DNA from 2 places in the Kitasatospora sp. NPDC058046 genome. Region 2 is predicted to be linked to the other one. Evidence: riboswitches for the same ligand, from Rfam matches in the RefSeq annotation. Region 2 holds a riboswitch; the other holds the start of a gene.
The links. Region 2 has a riboswitch for cyclic di-AMP ahead of ACFVU7_RS20860 (peptidoglycan DD-metalloendopeptidase family protein). Riboswitches for the same ligand answer to the same signal wherever they lie in the genome.
Positions count from the first base shown of each region.

Region 1: another riboswitch for cyclic di-AMP. It lies ahead of ACFVU7_RS32175 (M23 family metallopeptidase); the one in region 2 lies ahead of ACFVU7_RS20860 (peptidoglycan DD-metalloendopeptidase family protein).

Region 1 covers NZ_JBHVRS010000019.1:196,092-203,171, reverse strand. The annotation lists gene ACFVU7_RS32195 (class I SAM-dependent methyltransferase) at 1-210, opposite strand, end outside; gene ACFVU7_RS32190 (sensor domain-containing protein) at 301-1,041, opposite strand; gene ACFVU7_RS32185 (GNAT family N-acetyltransferase) at 1,162-1,731, opposite strand; gene ACFVU7_RS32180 (hypothetical protein) at 1,774-2,649, shown strand; gene ACFVU7_RS32175 (M23 family metallopeptidase) at 2,743-3,591, opposite strand; cyclic di-AMP (ydaO/yuaA leader) riboswitch at 3,604-3,762, opposite strand; gene ACFVU7_RS32170 (YiaA/YiaB family inner membrane protein) at 3,958-4,248, shown strand; gene ACFVU7_RS32165 (alpha/beta fold hydrolase) at 4,322-5,203, shown strand; gene ACFVU7_RS32160 (TetR/AcrR family transcriptional regulator) at 5,263-5,829, shown strand; gene ACFVU7_RS32155 (SpoIIE family protein phosphatase) at 5,955-7,080, shown strand, end outside.
Region 2 covers NZ_JBHVRS010000009.1:294,405-301,484, reverse strand. The annotation lists gene ACFVU7_RS20875 (HelD family protein) at 1-6, opposite strand, end outside; gene purB (adenylosuccinate lyase) at 126-1,556, shown strand; gene ACFVU7_RS20865 (MFS transporter) at 1,564-3,045, opposite strand; cyclic di-AMP (ydaO/yuaA leader) riboswitch at 3,397-3,597, shown strand; gene ACFVU7_RS20860 (peptidoglycan DD-metalloendopeptidase family protein) at 3,600-4,580, shown strand; gene ACFVU7_RS20855 (APC family permease) at 4,933-6,483, shown strand; gene ACFVU7_RS20850 (DUF2470 domain-containing protein) at 6,565-7,080, opposite strand, start outside.

The DNA of each region.
Region 1 (7,080 bases), on a different contig from region 2:
CAGCGCGTACGCCGGGTCGACGGCGACCACCCGGCAGCCCAGCTCGCGCGCCTCGGCGGCCAGGCCGGCCGCGCCCCCGGGGCAGTCCAGCAGCGGCCCGGGCGGGGCGGCGAGCCGGGCCCGGGTGAGGCCGAACAGGGCGCAGTACTCGTCCAGCGGACGGGAGGTGACCAGCACGTCCGGGAGGGCGGGGTGAGGGCCGGCGGACACCCGGCCATCCGAACACGGAGCGGCCCCGCCCGCATCCGGGAGGGGTCCGGGACGCGGGCGGGGCCGTCGGGCCTGGGTGGAGCCGGGCGGTCAGCGGCCGAGCAGGCCCTGGGCGGCGGCCCGGTTGACGTTGGTCAGGCCGCGGACCAGCTGGGTGGTGAGGAGGACCAGCAGCACCCCGAGGAGCGAGAGCCCGGCGATCTGCCAGGGCGCCTCGATGTCGTACACGTGCCGGATGTCGTGGCTGTCGTAGAAGTCGAACACCCGGTACCCGTGCCAGGAGGTGTAGGTCGGGAAGACCCAGTGGTACAGCGGGTAGAGCGCCGCCGCCCAGCCGAGCAGCAGGAACACCAGCGTCACCGCGAAGCTGAACACCGCCCAGGGGAGCATCAGCACCTGGTACAGCACGGCCTTCCAGCCGGCCCCGTCCGCCAGCCGCGCGGTGACCGCGCCCCAGCTGCCCTGGCGGACCCGGCGCACCGGCTCCGGGCCGGGGACGTCCAGGGCCAGCATGCCGCGCACCCGGGCCCGCTCCAGCCGGCCGAAGCCGCGGGCCGTGGCGGTCAGGGCGCCCAGCACGGGCAGGCCGAGCGCGGTGACGAAGGTGGCGAGGCCGAAGCAGAACATCGTGACCGCGACGGCGAAGCCGAGGATCGCCACCGGCAGACCGGTGAGCGCGTAGCCGACCTCGCGGTAGTAGTACGCCGAGAACGGGGCCCGCCACAGGGCCGGACGCCGCTCGGTCCGCCGGGCCCGGACGGGGCGCGGGTCGTCACCGCGACCGCCCAGAACGTCCCACTCCCGGTCCTCCACGCTGCGGCTGCTGCTCATGTTCCCGGCCCCCGGCCCCTCGTGCTGTCGTCTGTCGCTCGTTCGTCCCGCTGACTGCGTCCAGTCTGGTGGACGCGCCGCCCGACCGTGATCCGGAGGCCTGGCGGATCCGGGGTGGGGTTAACCCCCCTCCACCCGGGCGGCCGGGCCCGGCCACTCCTCGGCGAGCAGCGTGAAGAGGTACGCGTCGGACCCGTCGGACCGCGGCCGCCCCTCAGGCCGGAAGCCCAGCCGGGTGAGCACCCGGCCGGGGGCCGGGTTGGCCGCGGCGGTCCGGGCGGTCAGCCGGTGCAGGCCCAGGGTGCCGAAGGCGAAGTCGCGGAGCAGGCCGACGGTCTCGCCCGCGTAGCCCCGGCCCCAGGACCCGCGGGCCAGCACGCACCCGAGGTCGGCGGCGCCGTGCCCGTCGAGGGTGAGCGCGGCCTGCCCGATCGGCGTCGCGTCCCCGGGCTCCTCGGCGTCGGCGAGCCTGGTGACGGCGAGCCGGTAGGTGTCCCGCTCCTCGGCCATCGCCTCCTCCAGGTAGAGCTCGATCTGGTCGGCGCAGTCCTCCCGGCCGCTCGGCCCGAAGGGCAGGTGGCGGGTGACCTCGGGGTCGCCGAACAGCGCGTGCAGCGCGTCCACCTCCTCCTCGGTGTGGTGGTACTCGCGGACGGCCAGGCGCGGGCCGGTGAGTCGTACGGGGACCATGGCTGCCGACCCTATCCCCGCCCGGCGGCTACCGTTCGGACTATGAACGACGAAGACCTGCGGCTCGCCCCGCGCACCAAGGCCGCCGACCTGCTCGCCTGGGCGGCCGAGCAGGGCCGCGCGCCGGTGGCCGAGGGGCCGCTGCGCGCGGTGCTGGCGCTGCTGGAGCTGGGCGAGGGCAGGATGCACGACGGCTGGCCCGAACTGACCTCCGACGCGGTGGAGCACCTGCTGTACGAGCGGCTCCACCTGTACGTCCAACCCGCGCCCGAGGAGGACCCGTTCGCCTACGGCGACGCCGTCCGGCTGCTGGTCGACCACCAGCGGGCGTCCCGGCGGCTGAACGCCAAGCGCCAGGAGCGGCTGCACGCGGAGGCCGAGTGGCAGGGCGAGGTCGCGGCCGGGCTGCTGCGCCGCGCCGACCTGGTGACCTGGCCCCGGCTGTACGCGCTGCTGCTGCACGCGTACGGGGTGGACGTCACGGACCCGGCGGCGGTGCGGGACTGGCTGGCCGGCTTCGGGGAGCTCCCGGAGGAGGAGCGGCTGGCCGCGTACGAGGCGCTGGCACCGGCCGGCTGGCTGGACGAGCCGGACGAGCAGGGCTGGGGCCCGGGCCGGGTGCTGTCGGTCGGCATGGCCACGGACGGCGCGCGGCGGCTGCTGGAGCAGGGCCTGATGCGGCGCAGCTACCGCAACCTGGCGGAGCTGACCGCGCTGGGGCGGCCGATGCCGGAGGAACTGGCCGGGGACTTCGGGCGGTTCGAGGAGGCGGCGGTCGAGGCGGCGCTCGACCTGTTCGGCGGGTGGACGGTGCCGGGGCTGCCGCGGCTGCTGGTGACGGAGTTCCCGGAGCTGGCGCCGGAGCCGGGCCAGGAGGAGATCGAGGCGTACCTGGCGCAGCTGCCCGCCGAGGAGTGAGACGCCGCGCGGAAGCCCCCGGTCCGGTGCTGGTGCTCCGGGCCGGGGGCTTCGCGCTGGGTCCGCCCGGGCGGGTGCCTCAGGGCGGGTGCGTCAGGGGTTGAGGCCGCGCTGCTGGAGCCAGGGCTCCGGGTCGACCGGGGCGCCGCCGCCGGGGCGGACCTCCATGTGCAGGTGCGGGCCGGTGACGTTGCCGGTCGCGCCGACCTTGCCGATCTGCTGACCGGCGGCGACCTTGCCGGAGCCCTTGGTGATCGCGGAGAGGTGGCAGTACCAGATCTCGGTGCCGTCGGGCAGGGTCTCGACGATCCGGTAGCCGTACGAGCCGGCCCAGCCGGCCGAGGTGATGGTGCCCTGGCCGAGCGCGTGGACCGGGGTGCCGGTGTCGGCGGCGAAGTCCAGGCCGGTGTGCAGGTTGGCCCAGTAGCGGGCGCTCTGGCCGTAGTGGGCGGAGAGCCGGTAGTCCGTCACCGGGAGGGTGAGGGCGGCGGCCTTGGCCCGCTCGGCCTCCTCGGCGGCGCGCTTGGCCTCGGCCTCCTTGGCGGCGGCCTTGGCCTCCGCCTCCTGGGCGGCCTGGAGCCGGGCGGTCTCCTCGGCGGCGGTGCGCTGGCTGTCGGCCTGGTTCTGGATGCGGGCGGCGAGCGCGAGGCCGGGGTCGGCGGAGAGGGCGACCGCCGTCTCGTCCGGGGCCTCGATGGCGGGGGCGGCGGCCGGGGTCGCCGAGGTGAAGCCGGTGGCACCCAGGGTGGCGGCGACGGCGGTGACGCCGAGCAGCGGGGAGGTTCCGCGGGTCTGACGCGGCATCCGGTGGCGGTTGGTCTCGGCCTCCGCGGCGAAGTCCTCCGGGCCGAAGGCCTCGGGGCCGTCCGGACCGGGGTGGTCGAGGAGCTGGGTACCGGCTGCGAAGCCGGCCGGGTGTGCCGGGGTGTGCGTCGACGCCACGGAGGCGCGCTCCTTTCCTTCCTTCGCGCCTACCGGGTTAGCTGACGGGTTCGGAGCAGGAAGGTCTCCTACGGCCGGGCCGGAGCCCCGCCGATTCACCCCAAGGAACGTGGTTCCCCGGCTCCCTGACCTGCCCGGAGGCCGGTCGGTGGGATTAGGCGACGGCGCACGGTGCCGTCTGGGTACGGCGTTGACAACCGCGCTGCGTTATCAAACGTTAATCCTAGGAGGCTCTGATTCCAAGCCATCCGTTCGGAGCAGCCCCGCGGCAGGTGATCGGACGTCAACGAACGGTCCCTCATGCACGGCCCCATCTGAGTACGCCTACTCATGTGCGGCCCGGCCGGGCCGCAGCATCCTGACGCCATGAGCGCACCGATGCAGACCCGCACCACGGCCGCCTACTACCTCCAGGCCGTCCTGTCCTTCGCCCTGTCGGGCACCGCCCTCGCCGTGGGGATCGTCTACCTGCCGGTCGGCGGGTGGACCCGGGCCTTCCTCGGACTCGGCCTCCTCTTCACGGTCAGCTCCGCGTTCACGCTGGCGAAGGTGATCCGGGACCGGCAGGAGTCCAACGACATGGTCACCCGGGTGGACCAGGCCCGGCTGGAGAAGCTGCTCAGCGAGCACGACCCGTTCAAGGTCGAAGGGGTCTGACCACCCCTCCCCCTCTTCTCCGACGCCTCCGACGCCCGACCGCTTGACGGCTAAGGCTATTAGCCTTAGCTTTATGGCTATCGGCAGCAACGCCGATGCCCCGCACCGGCGGCCCGAGGAGGACCCCATGAACGGCACCATCACCCCGAGCACCCAGTACCTCACCGTCCCCGGCGGCCGGATCGCCTACGACGACACCCGGCAGGGCGACGGCACCCCGGTCGTCCTGCTCCCCGGCATGCTCGACAGCCGGGCCGCGTACCGGCACCTGCGCCCGCTGCTCGTCGCCGCCGGCCACCGGGTCGTCACCATGGACCTGCGGGGCTTCGGCGAATCCTCGATCACCTGGGACGACTACGGCCCCGCCGCCCTCGCCGGCGACGTCCTCGCCCTGCTCGACCACCTCGGCATCGAGCGCGCCGTCCTCGCCGGGAACTCGTACACCGGGGCCACCGTCGTCAAGGCCGCCGGGGACGCCCCCGAGCGGGTCGCCGGGATCGTCCTGCTCAACGCCTTCGTCGAGAACCCGCCGCAGGGCGCCCTGATGCGCGGCGCCATGGGCCTGATGGGCGCCGCCCTCGTCCACTGGCCGGCCGCCTGGGGCTTCTACCTGCGCCGGATGGCCTTCCCCGGCGCCAGGCCCGCCGACTTCGACGCGTACGTGGACGGGCTGGTCGCCGCGCTGCGCACCCCGGGCCGGAAGACCGCCACCCGCGGGTACGTCCACGGCGACTCGGCGCCGGTCGGCTGGACGGCCGCGGTGCGGTGCCCGGCCCTGGTCGTCATGGGCAGCAAGGACCCCGACTTCCCGAAGCCGGAGCTGGTCGCCGACCGGCAGGCCGCCGCGCTCGGCGCGCGGAAGGCGATGATCGAGGGGTCCGGGCACTACCCGATGGCCGACAACCCGGCGGCCACCGCGGACGCCCTGCTGCCGTTCCTCGCCGAGCTCGGCTGAGCCCCGCCCGCCCGCTGCCCGCCCCTGCCCGACCTGATCCGTACGGAGAGCCCGAACCCATGCCCCGCGTAGGACTGACCCCCGACCAGGTCGTCGACCACGCCCTCGCCCTCATCGACGAGCAGGGCGCCGAGGCCCTCACCCTGGCCTCCGTCGCCGCCCGGGCCGGGGTCGCCACCCCCTCGCTGTACAAGCACGTCAGCGGCGGCCTCGCCGAACTGCGGCGGCTGATCGCCGTCCGGGTCACCGGGGACCTCGCCGACCGGCTGGCCGAGGCGGCCGTCGGACGCAGCGGGGACGACGCCGTCGCCGCCGTGCTGCGCGCCTACCACGCGTACGCCACCGAGCACCCGCACCGCTACAACGCCCTCCCCCAGGCCCCGCAGCCCGACGACGACCTGGCCCGGGCGGCCGCCCGGCTCGTCGGCGTGATCATCGCCGTGCTGCGGGAGTACGGGCTCGACGGCTCCGAGGCGGTCCACGCCGCCCGCACCGTGCGCTCCGTCGCCCACGGCTTCGCCTCCCTCACCACGGCCGGCGCCTTCCAGCTCACCGAGGACCTCGCCACCACCCAGGACCGCCTCATCGCCACCCTCACCACCGGTCTCCGCGCCTGGCCCGCGTAAGCGGCCGGCCCGGCACCGGGCACTGCACAGGAAGTCGGCCCGGCCGACTTCCCGCGGTGGCGGTGGTGCTGGTGCGGCGCTTCGGTCGGCCTTCGCCGGTGGGGGAAATGGGGTATCAAGGACCAGTGCCCCTGGAGCCCGCCGGCAGTCCGACCGCGCGCAGTGCGATGCGCTGCGTGCGGCTGCTGCTGGGCTGCACCAGCGCGGCCGAGCTGCTCGGCACCGTCCTGGCCGAGGGCCCGAGCTGGATCACCGGCGAGGGGTCCGCGCTGTACCTGCTGGACTCCGCCGGGATGCTCCGGCTGACCGCCTCGCACGGGCTGCCGGACTGGGCGCACGAGCGCTACAGCGTGGTCGACCCGGCCGGTGAGCTGCCCGCCGCGATGGCCCTGCGGCTGCGCCGCCCGTACCTGCTCAGTCCCGAGCACACCAGCGTCGACTACCCGAACCGGAACACCGGCATGGGTACCGGGATGGTCGCCGTGATCACCCTGCCGATGGTCGTGGACGAGCGGCCGATCGGTGTGCTGGCCCTGGCGCTGGCCCACCGGGGCACCGTGCCGCGCCGCGACCTGGACGTCCTGGAGACCCTCGCCGAGGCCTGCGCCCACCGGCTGGCGCACCTGCTGGACCACGCCGACGCCCACCTCCCGTACGGCACCCGGGCACCGTACGGCGTCCGGTTACCCGAGGACCCGCGGGCGGCGGACGGCCGCCCCGCCGGGCTGGCCCACCCGCTGCTGTCGCTGGCCGTGCGGGCCGCCGGGCACGGGGCCTTCGAGCGCGACCTGGTCACCGGGGAGAGCTACTGGGACGCCGAGGCGTTCCGGCTGGCGGGCCGCCCGCCCGCCCCGGACGGTGCCGCCCCCGAGCTGGACCGGCTGGTCCACCCGGAGGACCTGCCGGACGTGCACGCGGCGCTCGCCGAGGCGCTGGCCGCCGGCGGCCGCTACCGGATCGGCTACCGGGTGCTGCGGCCCGGCGGCAAGGTCGCCCGGGTCGAGGAGTCCGGCGAGGTGATGCTGGACGTGCACGGGCGGCCGGTGCGGATCGCCGGGCTGCTGGCCGAGGCCGGGCACCGGGAGCCGCCGCCGGCCGAGGGGCGGAACTCCCCGGCCGCCGCCCGGACGGCGCTGCTGCTGACGCTCACCCGGGCGCTGTCCCGGGCGGTGACCGTCCGGGACGTCACCACCGCCGTCACCGACGTCGCCCTCCCGGCGCTCGGCGCCGCCGGCATCGTCCTGGACCTGG
Region 2 (7,080 bases):
GCTCATCGGTGTGGTATCCTTGCGGTGAGAAGGCTGCGGGGCGTCATCTGAAAGGCGCTCAATTGACCCAGCCTACCCCACTCCGCCGACGTCCGGCGTGACCTCGGCTGTTACTCTTGCGAAGCGTGAGCGCGAAGCCCCAGATCCCCAATGTCCTGGCCTCCCGGTACGCCTCGGCGACCCTGGCCCAGCTGTGGTCCCCCGAGCACAAGGTGGTCCTCGAGCGCCACCTGTGGCTCGCCGTCCTGAAGGCCCAGCAGGACCTCGGCGTCGAGGTTCCGGCGACCGCCGTCGCCGACTACGAGCGGGTGATCGACCAGGTCGACCTCGGCTCGATCGCCGCCCGTGAGCGGGTCACCCGCCACGACGTGAAGGCCCGGATCGAGGAGTTCAGCGAGCTCGCCGGGCATGAGCAGATCCACAAGGGAATGACCTCCCGGGACCTGACCGAGAACGTCGAGCAGCTGCAGATCCGCCAGTCCCTGGAGCACGTGCGGGACCGCACGGTGGCCGTGCTGGTGCGCCTGGCCAAGCTGTCCGCCCAGCACGCCGAGCTGGTCATGGCCGGCCGCTCGCACAACGTGGCCGCGCAGGCCACCACCCTGGGCAAGCGGTTCGCGTCGATCACCGACGAGCTGCTGGTCGCCTTCCGCCGCCTGGAGGAGCTGATCGCCCGCTACCCGCTGCGCGGGATCAAGGGCCCGGTCGGCACCGCCCAGGACATGCTCGACCTCCTCGGTGGCGACACCGACAAGCTGGCCGAGCTGGAGCGCCGGGTCGCCGGGCACCTCGGCTTCGAGAACGTGCTGACCAGCGTCGGCCAGGTCTACCCGCGCTCGCTGGACTTCGAGGTGCTCACCGCCCTCGTCCAGCTGGCCGCCGCGCCGTCCAGCCTGGCCAAGACCATCCGCCTGATGGCCGGCCACGAGCTGGTCACGGAGGGCTTCAAGGAGGGCCAGGTCGGCTCCTCCGCGATGCCCCACAAGATGAACACCCGCTCCTGCGAGCGCGTCAACGGCCTGGCCGTCATCCTGCGCGGCTACGCCTCGATGACCGGCGAGCTGGCCGGCGACCAGTGGAACGAGGGCGACGTCTCCTGCTCGGTGGTGCGCCGGGTCGCGCTGCCGGACGCGTTCTTCGCCTTCGACGGCCTGCTGGAGACCTTCCTGACCGTCCTCGACGAGTTCGGCGCCTTCCCCGCCGTGATCGAGGCCGAGCTGGACCGCTACCTGCCGTTCCTCGCCACCACCAAGGTGCTGATGGGCGCGGTGCGCGCGGGCGTCGGCCGGGAGACCGGGCACGAGGTCATCAAGGAGCACGCCGTCGCCTCCGCGCTGGCGATGCGCGCGGGCGCCCGGGAGAACGAGCTGCTGGACCGGCTGGCCGCCGACGAGCGGATCCCGCTGGACCGGGCCGCGCTGGACGCGCTGCTCGCCGACCGGCTGTCCTTCACCGGCGCGGCCGGCGCCCAGGTCGCCGAGGTGGTCCGCCAGGTGGAGGCCGTCGCGGCCGCCTACCCGGAGGCCGCCAAGTACGCGCCCGGCGACATCCTCTGACGTCTCGTCAGCCCTGAGTCGAGGGCCCCGCCGCCGGACCGGTGGCGGGGCCCTCGCGCGTCGTGGGGACGTGGCCCGGGTCCAGCGGCGGGGTGGTGGTGCCGCACGGCCAGTCGCAGTTCGGCTCGGCCACCTGCTGGTCGTCGGCGGCGAGCACGTTGCCCCGTACGGTCGCGAGGGCGATCAGCCCGCCGGCGGCCAGCAGGCCCGCGCAGATCAGCATCGCGGTGTGGAAGGCGGAGTCGACCGAGGAGGGCACCCGGTAGGCGTCGCCGCTCAGCCCGGCCAGCGCCGGGAGGGCGGCGACCGCGAGCAGGCCGGCCGCGCGGGCGGCGGCGTTGTTGACCCCGCTGGCGATGCCCGCGTGCCGGACCTCGACGGCGGCCAGCACGGTCGCCGTCAGCGGTGCGACCAGCAGCGTCATGCCGCAGCCCATCACCGTGACGGAGGGCAGCACGTCCACCCAGTAGGAGGAGTCCGGGCCGACGCGCAGCATCAGCAGCACGCCGGCGGCGCACAGCAGGGGGCCGACGGTCAGCGGGATGCGCGGGCCGATCCGCTTGCCGAGCCGCCCGGCGCGCGCGGACAGCAGCAGCATCAGCACGGTGATCGGCACCAGTGCGAAGCCCGAGACCAGCGGCGAGAAGCCGGACACGATCTGGAGCTGCACCACCAGCAGGAAGAAGACGCCGCTGAACGCCGCGTACACGCACAGGGTGACCAGGTTCACGGCGGTGAACAGCCGGGAGGAGAACAGTCCGAGCGGCAGCATCGGATCGGGCGCGCGGCGCTCGACCGCCACGAAGGCGACGCCGAGCGCCACTCCGAGCACCCCGCTGACCCAGACGGCGGGGGACAGGCCCTCGCCGGCCGCCGTCAGCGCGTAGGTGATCGCGCCGAGGGCGAGGGCGGCGAGCACGGCGCCGAGGACGTCGAAGCGGCCGGAGGCGCCCTCGTCCCGGCTCTCCGGCACCGACCGGGTGGTGACCGCGATCACGGCGGCGGCGAGCGGCAGGTTCAGCAGGAAGATCCAGCGCCAGCCGGGGCCGTCCACCAGCCAGCCGCCGAGGAAGGGGCCGACCGCCGCCGACACCCCGCCGAGGCCGGACCAGAGCCCGACCGCCGCCGAGCGGTCGTCAGGGTGGAAGACGGCCTGGAGCATGGCGAGCGAGCCGGGGGTGAGCAGCGCCCCGCCGATGCCCTGGACGGCGCGGGCGGCGATCAGCACGTGGATGTTCGGCGCGGCGGCGCAGGCCGCGGAGGCGACGGCGAACCAGACCACGCCGATCAGGAAGACCTTGCGCCGCCCGTAGCGGTCGCCGAGCGCGCCGCCGAGCAGGATCAGGCCCGCCAGGGTGAGCAGATAGGCGTTCAGGGTCCATTGCAGGGACGCGAGGGAGGCGCCGAGGTCGGCGCCGATCCGGGGCAGCGCGACGTTCACCACGGTGCCGTCCAGCATCGCCATGCTGGAGCCGAGCACCGTCGCCATTAGTACCCAGCGACCCTGCGCGGTGCCCAGGCGCAGGGTGCCGGCCTCGGAGGTGGCCACGGGCGAATCCTGCGCTGCCGAGGCGCACGTGACAAGGGTCACCGGTGGGTGTGTTGGCGGCTGGCGGTGCGTGAGCGGACGGGTGCGCGGCGTGGCCGATCTCGGCGCAGGGTCGTGGATCAGTGGCGGGGGGTGAATGGGTTGTGTACGCACCGTGGGCCCGGGCCTGCGGAGGGTCACTGGGACAGGGGGGATCGTTGCCGTTTCAAGAGATCGACATTGCTTCACCCGAACGGATGGGTTTTAGTTCAGCGACCGCCCGGCCAGTCCGGACGGATCCGCCGGGTGGAACGCCGAGTCCTGCCGCTGCCCGGTGGTTCGAAACGAACTCTGTACGGCAGGAGCGGGGGACCCACAGGTAAGTCGCCGGACCGGAGTTCGCGCCTCAGGGCGCGGGCGTCCAGGACCGGCTTGGGGTGAAGCCGCGCAAGCGGCCGGGCAACTCCAGCCCGAACCCGACAGCTCACCTCGCAGGCGTCGGAGAGGAAAATTCCATGCCTGCACAGGCTCGTCGTATCGCCCTGCCCCGCGCCGCCCGCATCGGCATCGCCACCGCCGTCACCGGTGTGTCCTTCGCCCTCCCGCTCGTCACCGCGATGAGCGCCCAGGCCCACACCCCGGCCGCTCCGGCCGCCGCCTCCACCGAGGCCAAGCAGGCCACGCAGGCTGCCGCTCCGGCCGCCCAGGCCGCGCAGGAGAGCTATCGCGTCGTCAGCGGTGACACCCTGTCCAAGATCGCCGACGCCAGGAACGTCGAGGGCGGCTGGCACGCGCTGTACGAGCAGAACCGCTCGGTCGTCGGCGCCGACCCGAACCTGATCTTCCCGGGCCAGCAGCTCGCGCTGTCCGGCCACGCCGCCGCGCCGGCCGCCGACGCCGCCCCGGCGAAGCCCGCCGCTCCGGCCAAGCCCGCCAAGCCGTCCGCTCCGGCGACCCAGGCCGCCAAGCCGCAGGCCCAGGTCCAGGTGCAGACCGAGGCCGCCAAGCCGTCCGCGCAGCTCGAGACCCAGCTCCAGGTCGCCGTTCCGGCCCAGGCCGTGACCGCGACTCCGGTCGCCGCCGCCACCTCCGGCTTCGTCGCCCCGCTGGCGAGCCCGCGGCTCGGCACCGCCTACGGCGTGGCCGGCTCGATGTGGGCCTCCGGCCACCACACCGGCCAGGACTTCGTCGCCTCCACCGGCACCCCGCTGCGCGCCGTCGCCAACGGTGTCGTGGTCAAGGCCGGCAACGGCGGCGCCTACGGCAACGAGGTCGAGATCAGGCTCGCCGACGGCCACTACGCCGAGTACGCGCACCTCTCCTCGATCGGCGTGAGGATCGGTCAGACCGTCACCGCCGGCCAGCAGATTGGCCTCTCCGGCGCCACCGGCAACGTGACCGGCCCGCACCTGCACTTCGAGATCCGCAACGGCTCGGAGTACGGCTCGGACATCAACCCGGTCGCCTACCTGCGCGCGCACGGCGTCGCGCTCTGACCCCGAGGGCTTCGAGCTCCGGGGTACCAGGAACCACCGCCGTTGCGGGCGAACCGATCGCCCGGGATGGTCCTGTCGGGTGACCGCTCGACCGGGTGATCGCCGCACGGCGGACATGGGCGCGGGACACGCCCAGGCCGGCCCGGCCGCATGAGGACCTCCTCGTGCGGCCGGGCCGGCCGCTTTCGTTCCCGGGCCCGCCGGGGTGTTCGAGCGATCGAACGAAGCGTCAACTCCGGTGTCCCGCAGGGTGGTCGCCGGGATCTCCGGGCGCCTCCGGGGCGCCATGCTGGCGGACGGTCAGCGCCCGGCCGGTCCGGCGGTCGGGCGGGCCGGGAGGCGAGGAGGCCGGATGGCGGTCCGCAGCGGGGGCGTGGCGGGGGAGACGGCCGGGCGGGAGCGGCCCGGGGCGGGCGGGGTCGACCGGCTGAAGGCGGACTCGGTCGGCCTGGTCGGCGTGGTGTTCATGGCGCTCGCCACCGCCGCCCCGATCACCGCGATGACCGGCAACCTGCCGATCATCGTCGGTCAGGGCAACGGCGCGGGCGCGCCCGCCGCGTACATCGTGGCGACCGTGGTGCTGACGGTGTTCTCGGTCGGCTACGTGGCGATGGCCCGGCACATCACCGCGGCCGGCGCGTTCTACGGCTACGTCTCGCACGGGCTGGGGCGGGTGACGGGGATGGCCTCGGGGCTGCTCGCGGTGCTCGCGTACGTCGTCACCGAGGCCGCGGCCCTCGGCTTCTTCGCGTACTCGCTGCGCGGGCTGGTCCGTTCGCAGCTGGGGGTGGACGTCGGCTGGGGCTGGTACGCGCTGTTCGGGGCGGCGGTGATCGGGGTGATGGGCTGGTTCGACCTGCATCTGACGGCCAGGGTGCTCGGGGTCGCGCTGGTACTGGAGATCGGCGTCCTGTCGGCGGTCTCACTGGCGGTGCTGCTCTCCGGCGGCGGGCCGGACGGGCTCGCGGCCGGGACCCTGAACCCGCTGAACGCGCTGAAGGGGGTGGGGAGTTCGGGGACTTCGGCGGCCGGGCTCGGACTGTTCTTCGCGTTCTGGTCCTGGGTGGGCTTCGAGTCCACCGCGATGTACGGCGAGGAGTCCCGCGACCCGAAGCGGGTGGTGCCGCGGGCCACGCTGATCTCCGTGATCGGGGTCGGGCTGCTCTACGTCTTCGTGTCCTGGATGATCGTGTCCGGCAACGGGGTCGAGCGGGCGGTCGCGGTGGCGGGCGGCGCGGTGCCGGGGAAGGACGGCAACAGCCTGTTCTTCGACCAGCTCGCCGCGCATCTGGGGGCCTGGGCGGTGAAGGTCTTCCAATGGCTGGTCGTCACGGGCTCGTTCGCCTGCGCGATGGCCTTCCACCAGTGCGCGGCCCGGTACCTGTACGCGATCGGGCGGGAGGGGCTGCTGCACCCGGCGCTCGGCCGCACCCATCCGCGGCACGGCTCGCCGCACATCGCCTCGGTGACGCAGTCGGTCATCGCGGTGGGGCTGGTGGCGGGGTTCCTGGCGGCCGGCATGGACCCGTACGCGCACCTGTACACGCTGCTGGCACTGCTCGGGACGATGGCGATCCTGGTCGTGCAGACGCTCTGCTCCTTCGCCGTGGTCGGGTACTTCCACGTGCGCGGACGGCACCCGGAGACGGCGCACTGGTTCCGGACGCTGGCCGCGCCGCTGGCGGGCGGGGTGGCGATGGCCGGGGTGGTGGTGCTGCTGGTGCTCAACCGGGACGCCGCGGCGGGGGAGGCGGCGCACACGCTGCTGTTCCGGCTGATCCCGTACCTGGTGATCGGGGTGTTCGCGGGCGGGATCGGGCTGGCGCTCGCGGTGCGCCGGTGGCGGCCCGGGCTGTACGCGCGGATCGGGCGGGTGGTGCTGGAGGACGCGGTCGAGCGGTGACCGGGCCGGGGCCGCGGTGGCCGGCGGGCCCGGGCGTTCGCGCCGGGCGGGCCCGGGCGTTTGTGCTGGGCGGGCCCGGGTTCAGCGCCGGTGGACCGGCAGGCCGTACTGGGCGGCGGCCAGCAGCTCGTGCATCCGGTGGCCGAAGTCGTCGGTGTCCCGGGCGGGTTCGGGGAAGACCAGGCGGACGTCGCGGTGGCCGTGCGAGTGGTCCAGGCGCAGCACCAGGCCGTGGCGGTCCAGGGCGAGCGGGCGGACCTCCGGGGCGTGGGCGAGCACGGCCGGGTCGAGCAGCCGGGTGAGGACGTCGAGCGCCTCGGCGTGGTCGTCGGCGAGGTGGGTGAGCAGCATGGCCTCGTACCGGGCCAGCGGGTCGGGGGTGGCCAGGGCGAGGTCGGCGGCGGTGATCGCGCCGGTGGCGTACGGGGTGGCGAGGACGGCGTGGGCGACGTCCACCCGCAGGTGCACGCCGAGGCCGTCGTCGGTGAGGTGGGCCGGCCACAGCCGGCCGGCCAGGGTGAGGCGGGCGCGGACGCGGTCGCGGACGGCGACGGGGGCGATGTCGGTGACGTCGAGGACGACGGCGAGGCCCTCGGC